2 regions of the Clostridium sp. MF28 genome follow, and region 1 is predicted to be linked to the other one. Evidence: predicted binding sites of a transcription regulator. Region 1 holds the regulator's gene; the other holds the start of a gene.

The links. Region 1 encodes Rex, which represses fermentation and respiration genes when NADH is low (regulators of the CRP and FNR family bind a similar motif). Its sites were predicted from a motif close to ATTGTTAANNNNTTAACAAT; they were not measured.
Region 2: AXY43_RS06390 (acetyl-CoA C-acetyltransferase) is a predicted target of Rex. The motif match lies at 3,090-3,109, and genes of this name have one in related genera.

What each region holds. Positions count from the first base shown of each region.
Region 1 is NZ_CP014331.1:3,755,572-3,761,275, forward strand. It holds partial or broken gene AXY43_RS16395 (mannose-1-phosphate guanylyltransferase) at 1-192, shown strand, start outside; gene AXY43_RS16400 (zinc dependent phospholipase C family protein) at 556-1,137, shown strand; gene AXY43_RS16405 (redox-sensing transcriptional repressor Rex) at 1,672-2,307, shown strand; gene AXY43_RS16410 (short-chain-enoyl-CoA hydratase) at 2,685-3,470, shown strand; gene AXY43_RS16415 (acyl-CoA dehydrogenase) at 3,555-4,694, shown strand; gene AXY43_RS16420 (electron transfer flavoprotein subunit beta/FixA family protein) at 4,708-5,487, shown strand; gene AXY43_RS16425 (electron transfer flavoprotein subunit alpha/FixB family protein) at 5,510-5,704, shown strand, end outside.
Region 2 is NZ_CP014331.1:1,429,343-1,435,046, forward strand. It holds gene AXY43_RS06380 (helix-turn-helix domain-containing protein) at 1-177, opposite strand, end outside; gene AXY43_RS06385 (epoxyqueuosine reductase) at 664-1,695, opposite strand; gene AXY43_RS06390 (acetyl-CoA C-acetyltransferase) at 1,882-3,060, opposite strand; gene AXY43_RS06395 (LysR family transcriptional regulator) at 3,299-4,189, shown strand; gene AXY43_RS06400 (hypothetical protein) at 4,700-5,056, opposite strand; gene AXY43_RS06405 (SDR family oxidoreductase) at 5,660-5,704, opposite strand, start outside.

The DNA.
Region 1 (5,704 bases):
GTTTATATTGACGATTGCGAGAATTGCTCCATATTTGGGGACAAAAACCTGATAATTGGGTTTGGAATAAAAGACTTGGTTGTAGTAGATGCTGGAGATGTTATTCTTGTAATGGATAAAAATAAGGATCAGGAAATAAAACATTTATTAAATAGGCTCAACGAAAATAAAGAATATAATAAATTTCTATAGTAAGTAAGCTGTTTCAATATATCTTAATGATACTGAAGCAGCTTATTTATCTTTGGAGATGCACTTAGAAAGCATGTGCAAGTTAGAGTTAGTATATAAGGAAACCATATAAAATGTATGCTTAAACTATATTAAACTAATATTTTTACTAATATAGTTTAATACGTTATGAGCTTTGATATTCTTGGGTATTAGTACATATAATACTTGAAGAAATCGATTAATAAAGTGTTGTAAATTTGAATCTAGAGTATTATTATAAATATACAAAACAAATTTAATTTATAAAAAAATAACGAAACGCCTAAATGAGGGTTTCATAAAATATAAAATTTAATATGCAGAGGATGTGATCAAGCATTGATGATCAATACTCACAAGATTATGGCAGAAAATATTATAAAATATGCTAATACAAAGAGTATTTATTTAATTAATAATAAAAGATTTATATGGGGGAACGTGAAACCTGATTGTGCGCCTAAATATAAATTTAAGAAGCATTATTTTAATGAAAGTATAAATATGATTATTGAAAAGATTATACATTTATCATCATTATCATTGGAAGAAATATACTATGATATGACAATTGGTAAGTTTAGTGAAGAGCTTGGAGTAATATGTCACTTTTTATGTGATTTTTTCTGTGCACCACACTATTATAGATGGGAATTTAAGAGTACGAGCGCTGTAAAACATCATATGATGTATGAGAAAAATTTAGCTAAGGTAGCTAAGTCGTTTGATCCGACAGGAATTATAAATACACATGTAGATTCAAGTAATATAGAAGAGTTTATAATGCAGCTACAGAAGCAATATGATGGAACTATAAATTATTATAATGATTTAACCTTTTCGTATTATGTTTGCGATAGCGTATTAAATATGATATTGAACAATGTGTTTATCAATGAAAATAAGGTAATTAAAGTAATTTAATTTCTTAAGATAAGAAATATTTCAAAATGGTTGAAAAATTATTTTGAAATATTTTTTTGATTTTGTTAAAAGGTATAAAATTTTATAAAGATATTATTTAATATAAACAAAAATCGCAATGTTAAAATAAAATTCTTGAACACATGTTTAAGTATTGATATTGTTATTATATAGAAAAGGTTAAAAATAAAGCGGTTTAAATTAAAAAAAGTGGTCAAAATATAAAAAAGTAAAATTTCATAGCAGTGAGTTTTCTAGAGACTTCTGTTGCTTATCAAGAGAAATTTTAAATTTATAGGCACTTTTGAATAAATAATTTAATTAAGCTTGACATAAAAATATAGAAATATGGTAGAATTATAAATTATAGCAATTAATTAAAATTTAACAATGTGAATATAATTTTAAAATTGATTGTTAATAAATAGACTAATCATAATTACTAAAAGTCTAAATAGTAGTTATATAATTTAATTTGATATAAATATTATAGGGTCGAAAAATATAAAAGTATTGAAATAGGAGAAAGTAGATATGGAAAAGCATAAAAATATATCGATGGCAGTTATCAAAAGGTTGCCTAAGTATCATAGATATCTTGAAGAACTTATGAAAAATGAGGTGGATAGAATTTCTTCAAAAGAATTAGGAGAAAAGATTGGATTTACTGCATCACAAATTAGACAAGATTTAAATTGTTTTGGAGATTTTGGACAACAAGGTTATGGATATAATGTTAAGGAACTATATACCCAAATTAGCGCTATATTGGGATTAGACAGAGGTTATGAAGCTGCACTGGTTGGTGCTGGAAATATAGGGCAAGCAGTTTCGAATTATTCTAGATTTGAAAATTTAGGATTTAAAATAACAGCAATATTTGATGCAAATCCTAAATTGATAGGGATGAAAATCAGAGATGTAGAAATAATGGATATAGACGAAATGGAATCCGTACTAGAAGAACATAAAATAGATATTGGCATAATTTGTGTTCCTAGAAAAAATGCCCAAGTTGTTGCTGATGAATTAATAAGGGGTGGAGTAAGAGCAATTTGGAATTTTGCTCCTGTAGATTTAGTAGTTCCAGATCATGTGAAAGTAGAAAATGTACATCTAAGTGAAAGTTTATTGACTTTAATTTATTTATTAAATGAGAGTGAAGGTTAAAAATATAATAAATATATGCAATATATTATTTAAAGCTTGTTCAAAAAATAACAGATTAAATATATATATTTGTTTTTAGAAATAGATTTAAGAAAAATTTATGCAAAAGCTTTACATGAATAAAGTTTTCTTCTCTGTTTGGCATGAAAATAGATATATACCTTTGATCAGTTATTTTTTTCATATACTTAAAAACTTATATTAATAACGCAATATTTTATTGCAAATAATCTAGGAACGTATTATAATTTTAATTGAGGCGTGAAGTCTTGATATTTTTTTAGACTTATTTGTTATATTATTAACAATTAGGATAAAAAATATCAAAAATAGTGTGAAAATTAAAAAAATAAGCAAGTTTGAAGGAGGTCCTTAGAATGGAATTAAAAAATGTTATTCTTGAAAAAGAAGGGCATTTAGCTATTGTTACAATCAATAGACCAAAGGCATTAAATGCATTGAATTCAGAAACACTAAAAGATTTAAATGTTGTTTTAGATGATTTAGAAGCAGACAACAATGTGTATGCAGTTATAGTTACAGGTGCTGGTGAGAAATCTTTTGTTGCTGGAGCAGATATTTCAGAAATGAAAGATCTTAATGAAGAACAAGGTAAAGAATTTGGTATTTTAGGAAACAATGTCTTCAGAAGATTAGAAAAATTGGATAAGCCAGTTATCGCAGCTATATCAGGATTTGCTCTTGGTGGTGGATGTGAACTTGCTATGTCATGTGACATAAGAATAGCTTCAGTTAAAGCTAAATTTGGTCAACCAGAAGCAGGACTTGGAATAACTCCAGGATTTGGTGGAACTCAAAGATTAGCTAGAATTGTAGGGCCAGGAAAAGCTAAAGAATTAATTTATACTTGTGACCTTATAAATGCAGAAGAAGCTTATAGAATAGGTTTAGTTAATAAAGTAGTTGAATTAGAAAAATTGATGGAAGAAGCAAAAGCAATGGCTAACAAGATTGCAGCTAATGCTCCAAAAGCAGTTGCATATTGTAAAGATGCTATAGACAGAGGAATGCAAGTTGATATAGATGCAGCTATATTAATAGAAGCAGAAGACTTTGGAAAGTGCTTTGCAACAGAAGATCAAACAGAAGGAATGACTGCGTTCTTAGAAAGAAGAGCAGAAAAGAATTTTCAAAATAAATAATTTTTTAATAATTAGTTAAAAATCTATTAGAGATTTATATATAGTTTGTATCAAATAGGTTTAATTAACAAGGAGGGTAATTTAATGAATTTCCAATTAACTAGAGAACAACAATTAGTACAACAAATGGTTAGAGAATTCGCAGTAAATGAAGTTAAGCCAATAGCTGCCGAAATCGACGAAACAGAAAGATTCCCTATGGAAAACGTTGAAAAAATGGCTAAGCTTAAAATGATGGGGATCCCATTTTCTAAAGAATTTGGTGGAGCAGGCGGAGATGTTCTTTCATATATAATTGCTGTGGAAGAATTATCAAAAGTTTGTGGTACTACAGGAGTTATTCTTTCAGCGCATACATCATTATGTGCATCAGTAATTAATGAAAATGGAACTAACGAACAAAGAGCAAAATATTTACCTGATCTTTGCAGCGGTAAAAAGATCGGTGCTTTCGGATTAACAGAACCAGGTGCTGGTACAGATGCTGCAGGACAACAAACAACTGCTGTATTAGAAGGCGACCATTATGTATTAAATGGTTCAAAAATCTTCATAACAAATGGTGGAGTTGCTGAAACTTTCATAATATTTGCTATGACAGATAAGAGTCAAGGAACAAAAGGAATTTCTGCATTCATAGTAGAAAAGTCATTCCCAGGATTCTCAATAGGAAAATTAGAAAACAAGATGGGGATCAGAGCATCTTCAACTACTGAGTTAGTTATGGAAAACTGCATAGTACCAAAAGAAAACCTACTTAGCAAAGAAGGTAAGGGATTTGGTATAGCAATGAAAACTCTTGATGGAGGAAGAATTGGTATAGCTGCTCAAGCTTTAGGTATTGCAGAAGGAGCTTTTGAAGAAGCTGTTAACTATATGAAAGAAAGAAAACAATTTGGTAAACCATTATCAGCATTCCAAGGATTACAATGGTATATAGCTGAAATGGATGTTAAAATCCAAGCTGCTAAATACTTAGTATACCTAGCTGCAACAAAGAAGCAAGCTGGTGAGCCTTATTCAGTAGATGCTGCAAGAGCTAAATTATTTGCTGCAGATGTTGCAATGGAAGTTACAACTAAGGCAGTTCAAATCTTTGGTGGATATGGTTACACTAAAGAATACCCAGTAGAAAGAATGATGAGAGATGCTAAAATATGCGAAATCTACGAAGGAACTTCAGAAGTTCAAAAGATGGTTATCGCAGGAAGCATTTTAAGATAGGAGGACTTTTAGAATGAATATAGTAGTTTGTGTAAAACAAGTTCCAGATACTACAGCAGTAAAAATTGATCCTAAAACTGGTACATTAATAAGAGATGGTGTTCCATCAATAATGAATCCAGAGGATAAACACGCTTTAGAAGGTGCATTACAATTAAAAGAAAAAGTTGGAGGAAAAGTTACTGTAATAAGTATGGGACTTCCAATGGCTAAAGCGGTTTTAAGAGAAGCATTATGTATGGGAGCTGATGAAGCTGTCCTATTAACAGATAGAGCACTTGGGGGAGCAGATACATTAGCAACTTCAAAGGCACTTGCAGGAGTAATAGCTAAATTAGATTATGATTTGGTATTTGCTGGAAGACAAGCAATTGATGGAGATACTGCACAAGTAGGACCAGAAATAGCAGAACATTTAAACATTCCGCAAGTAACTTACGTTCAAGACGTTAAAGTTGAAGGAAATACATTAATAGTAAATAGAGCACTAGAAGATGGACATCAAGTAGTAGAAGTTAAAACTCCATGTCTATTAACTGCAATCGAAGAATTAAATGAAACTAGATATATGAATGTTGTAGATATATTCGAAACTTCAGATGATGAAATCAAAGTTATGAGCGCAGCTGATATAGATGTAGATGTAGCTGAATTAGGGCTTAAAGGCTCACCTACAAAGGTTAAGAAGTCAATGACTAAGGAAGTTAAAGGTGCAGGAGAAATCGTAAGAGAAGCACCTAAAAATGCAGCATACTATGTTGTAGGAAAATTAAAAGAAAAACACTACATCTAAGATAATAGGAGGGTAATTTATTATGAATATAGCAGATTACAAAGGCGTTTGGGTCTTTGCTGAACAAAGAGAAGGCGAATTACAAAAAGTATCTTTAGAACTACTTGGTGAAGGTAGAAGAATTGCTGATGAATTAGGAGTAAATCTTACAGCTTTATTATTAGGTAGCAACATAGAAGGATTAGCAAAAACTTTAGCAGAGCACGGTGCAGATGAA
Region 2 (5,704 bases), 2.3 Mb from region 1:
ATTTATATTAACATTATTCTTTTCCATAAAAAGACTTAAATCATGACCAGAAATTCTCCATTGCTTTCCCACTTTACTTGCAGCAAGTTTTCCTTCTGTTATAAACTTTCTAATAGTTTTGTGATGCATGCCTAATATTTCTGCTACTTTATCTATTGTATAAAATTGATTTTCCATAAAAAATCTATCCTTTCAAAATTGATCTATGGTCAAATTATAATAATTCTTTTTACTTACGTCAAGTATTTTATTGTATTTTGTTATATTTTATTGTACTTTATTGAACAATAATATAAAAATCTCACTACATTATTGCCTTTTCTCAACTACAATTTAGTAAAATTTATATATACCACAATTCACGATGCACATTTCACAATTACGGCTAAAATTCTTGTAATATTCTTAGAATTATGATGAAGAATTAGTTTTGCAAAATATATATATCCCTTCATATTCACAACATTTATCATAAACTTTCTTGCATAAACAAAATAATAAGAAGGAGAACCACATCCACAATCCGGACTTGGTTCTCCTCCATTACTTAAATATATTATTAAATTGCAATTTATAAAGTAAACTTAACTTGTGCACATTTATTGAGTAGTAACAGCGTAAGCGACCATCATTATATCACCTTTTTTGATTCTAAAAAATTGCTTATTTTAAGTTCAATTTTTCAATCGCCCACTCTGCCATTTCTCGTACCTTTGAATTACTATCATTACAAGCATACAGTATATGTTCTTTATATTGCTCTTTATAGTCATTTACCATTACATTAATAGCATTAACTTTCCATTTCCAAACACTTGATTTATCTATATACCAAAACTTAGGCTGCATAACTTCTTCTAAAAATTTATAATCCATTTTGATTATTTTTTCTAGAGATATTTGTTCACTTAACTCCTGCAGATTAGGAAATTCTTCTGTTTCCTGCCAACGATTTTTATTCATAGGGCATGCATCTTGGCAAGCATCACATCCATAAACCCAATTTCCTATTTCTTCTCTATATTTTTCATTAGTCATATCTCTTCCCATAAATGTAGTTATACAAGATACACATGCTATAGGATTCATTGTATATGGTTTTGATAATGAAGCTGAAGGGCATGCCTTTATACATAGATTGCATTTATCAGAACAAGGTCTTACATTTGGTATTTCTACTGCTTCTAATTCCTTATCAATAAGCCATGCATCCAAATACACTGATGAGCCATTTTCAGTATAAAAGAAATTATTCTTTCGAACTATTCCAAGTCCAGCTTTCATAGCTGCAAAGCGTAGTGGTACAAGGCCAAAACCTCTTTCAGTTTCTGCTCTAAGCCCTAACTCTTGCATATATTCTTCAAATTTTACGCTATCTTGAAAATCTTTAGAATTCTTATCTTTTCTTGCATCAACCAAATAGTATTTTGCAATCATGCCTTTTAAATGTTCTGGAATATGATATTTGCCATATCTTCTTACACATATTACAATTGATTTTGCCCAAGGATAAGTATCTTGCAATTGTGTAAAACGATATTGACCTTGATAAAAACCTTTGGACTCTGGAACACGTTCAACCCGTTCATCAAGTCTTTCTTTATAGCCATCTATATCAGATATTTTAATGATTCCACACTTTTCATATCCTAAATTTAATGCTGCACTTTTTATTTTATCTGCTAATAAAGTCATTTTCTCTACACCCTTTCTTAAGTTAGGTAAAAAGATAATAAATTATATATGTTGCAATTTAATTTCTATATTTAACTCTTTATTGAACTCTGTGTTTACTAGAATAATAAATGTAAATTTATTATTGCAACATATATAGTATGCTTGTTTGTTATTTATTTCACATATCCTAATTAATGATTATAATTATTCTCTTTCAACTATTAAGGCAGTTCCTTGACCTCCACCAATGCACAATGTTGCAAGTCCTTTTTTTGCATCTCTTTTTTCCATAGCATGTAGCAAAGTTACTAAAATACGTGCTCCAGATGCACCAATAGGATGTCCAAGAGCTATGGCTCCCCCATTAACATTTACTTTATTCATATCTAAGTTTAAATCTCTAGCTATTGCTATACTTTGTGATGCATAGGCTTCATTTGCTTCGATTAAATCTAAATCCTCAGCTTTTAAATTGATTTTATCTAAGGCAGCTTTTGTTGCATAAAATGCACCATATCCCATTATTGCTGGGTCTAATCCTGCTGATCCATAAGAAGTGATTTTAGCAAGTGGCTTTATTCCTAGAGCTTTAGCTTTATCTGCACTCATAATTACTAATGCTGCTGCTCCATCATTTAATCCAGATGCATTTCCTGCTGTAACTGTACCATTTTCCTTAAAAATAGGTTTAAGTTTTTTTAATGCTTCTATAGTATTACCAAACCTAGGGAATTCATCTTGATCAAATATTATTTCACCTTTTTTAGTTTTGATTACTACAGGCACTATTTCATCTTTGAATTCTCCACTCTTGATAGCTTTTTCAGCTTTTTGTTGTGACAAAAGTGAAAACTCGTCTTGTTCTTCTCTTGTTACATTCCATTTCTCAGCTACGTTTTCTGCAGTTACTCCCATATGATAATCATTGAATGCATCCCATAAACCATCTTTTATCATTTCATCAATGAATTCTCCATGTCCCATTCTTTGTCCCCATCTTGCATTATCAAGTAAAAATGGTGCACTAGACATGTTTTCCATACCACCTACTACGATAGCATCAGCATCACCAGCTTTTATAATTTGTGCTGCTAAACTTATAGCTCTTAATCCTGAGCCACAAACCTTATTAATTGTAAATGCAGGTATTTCTATAGGTAGTCCAGCTTTCACAGCTGCTTGCCTTGCTGGGTTTTGTCCAAGGCCTGCTTGAAGGACATTTCCAAAGATAACTTCATTAATTTCCTCTGGTTTAATATTTGCTCTTTTAACAGCTTCTTTTATTACTATTGCACCTAATTCAACTGCTGGTACATCCTTTAAAGTCTTCCCATAAGCTCCAATTGCAGTTCTTACTGCACTTACTATTACTACATCTTTCATTTCTTATTCCTCCCATATTGAAAAGTTTATTTGTTATTTTTTTAACAAATTTTGATATAAAAAATTTATTCGCATTAATTATTTAATAATGTTCATAAAACTTAATAGTTTAATTTGCAGCTGCTCTATGACTTTATATTATCAGATGATTATATATTTGTAAAATTGATATATTCGAATTGACAATTCGATTTTTTCAATATATCATTGAATTAACATAAAGATCGGAGTGAAATTAATGGATATAAGACATTTCAAAACTTTTAAAAGTATTATAGAAGAGGGTAATTTTTCAAATGCAGCAATGAAATTAGGGTATACTCAATCTACTGTTACCTCACAAATTCAGCAACTAGAGCAGGAACTCTCAATAAAATTATTCGAAAAAATTGGGCGTAATATGGTATTAACTCCTTTAGGAAAAGAATTAATACCATACGCCGATGAATTACTTAATACAGTGAAAAAGATTGAAAGCATTGGTAAATATGGCGATAACATCACAGGCGAATTAAAAATTGCTGTTGCAGAATCTTTAATGTCTTATAAATTACAAAATGTATTAGCTATGTTTAAGGAAAAAGCCCCTAATGTAAGACTTTCTATGGTTGCGCTCAATTGCTATGACATAAAAAATATGTTAGCCAGTGGTGAAATAGACCTTGGCTTGATGTATAATGTGGGAAGTAAAAATGAAAGTTTAAATGCTGTGAAGCTTTCTGATTTTGATGTAGCTTTAGTATGCTCCCCTCAATTTGAACAAGAAAAATTAGATTTCAGTACCCCTAACCAAAAAATAAATACAAGCCTTATCATCAATGAAGTTGAATCCATTTATCGAAAAATACTTGAAAGTTATTTTTTTGATAAAAATATATTCCTAGATAACACAATCGAACTTGGCAGCATTGAGGCGATAAAAAAATGTGTTGCAAGTAATCTTGGAATTTCGTTTTTACCTCGTTTTACAATAGAGGAGGAGCTTGAAAATGGTAAATTAAAAGAACTCAAAGCAGGCGACTTAAATGCTAAAATCACAGCAATATATGCTCATCACAAGAATAAGTGGATCAGCCCTGCAATGTCTTTATTTATTGAATTGGTGAGAAAAGATTTTAATATTCAATAACTATAGATATACAGCTTTAAAACTAAATTTATGTGGTAACTTACCGAAATCATAAATATTTTGATTCCGAAAAGCTATGAAAATATCGCTGAAAGTTCTAAGCAGCAGGTTGTATCCACTTTAGCATGCTCCAACTTTCAGTTTGACAAGCTAAAATGGAACAACCTACAGCTAAGAACCTTTAACAGCTCATTTTCAAATGTTTTCTCCACAAATATATTTATGATTTCTAGTGAAGATATGAACTCAAAGTTTTAGAAAATTCGTAAATATATTCATCTAATAAGTCTGATTATTGAATTGGATATCTATATTTCTATATAAAATTTTACCCACCAGAATATATGACTTTTCTGGTAGGTTCATTTTATCACTTACGTTATGCTTAAGCTATACGTCAATTTTTTATTCTTACAAATTTTATATTTTTCTTCTACTATATATTTAGATCCTTGGGATAACTCCCCTAAATTGAGCCTATCATTATTAATAGTCTACCTAATTTACCATTCAACGTTTTTTATTTTCTAGGTAGGTAATAATATCTTCTACATATCCATCATTAAACTCTGTCTCGCTTAATATATAATAATTATCTTTACTTATACACTCCATATCAGCCTTGTCTTTTATATATGGAGATATTAAAAGTAAGGTATCTTCATCGTGAATTAAATTTTTTAGGTCATCATATGTAGAATCAACATGAACTTTATAATCCATATTTTTTTCTTTTAATTTTTGATTTAACTTTTCTTTCAGAGTTTCAGAAAGAGATTTTTTAAAAATATTTAATCCTCCATCCATTCCAAAGGGATTTGGTCTAGCCCCTACTATTACTTTGGCGATGATAATAATATTTTTCAATTTTATTTCCTCCAATATTTTCTCATATACTATATAATACCATAAATTTAATTAAACCCCATGCTATTTATCAAATGTAGTAATGAAATTAGAGTATATCCAATCTACTGTTAATTCACGAATTTACCATCTATAACAATGACTATCAATCAAGTTATTAGCCCAAATTGGACTTCATCACTCCAAACAAAAAAATAGTAGCCCAATGATTACTCATGGATAGCTACTAATTTTTTAACTATTATAAAATTATAGTGATACCAGTTGCCTAAGCAACTAGAATTATATATTATATGGTTTTAAAACATATTTCCGCATGTTTATTTGCCAAATTGTTCTTCCGTAATATCAAGTGTCGAAAGGTTACCAGCGCCACTTTACTTTTCAAATTAGTCAACGCATATTACTCCTTTTATCTAAAATCTCATAATATAGATTTTAGTCCAATCAGAGTATTATTATCTGTAGCTTTTACATCGGTATTTAGCGAAACAGATGCCAACGGAGTAACTATGGATTTCTTATCCTAAAAAGAATCCATATATACACTCTTAATCAACGCAAGCTTATAATCTCTTGTTGATCAAGAATAGTATCTTTTAATTATAGTAAAGTACCGCCAGATGCTTCAATACGTTGACCTGTAAC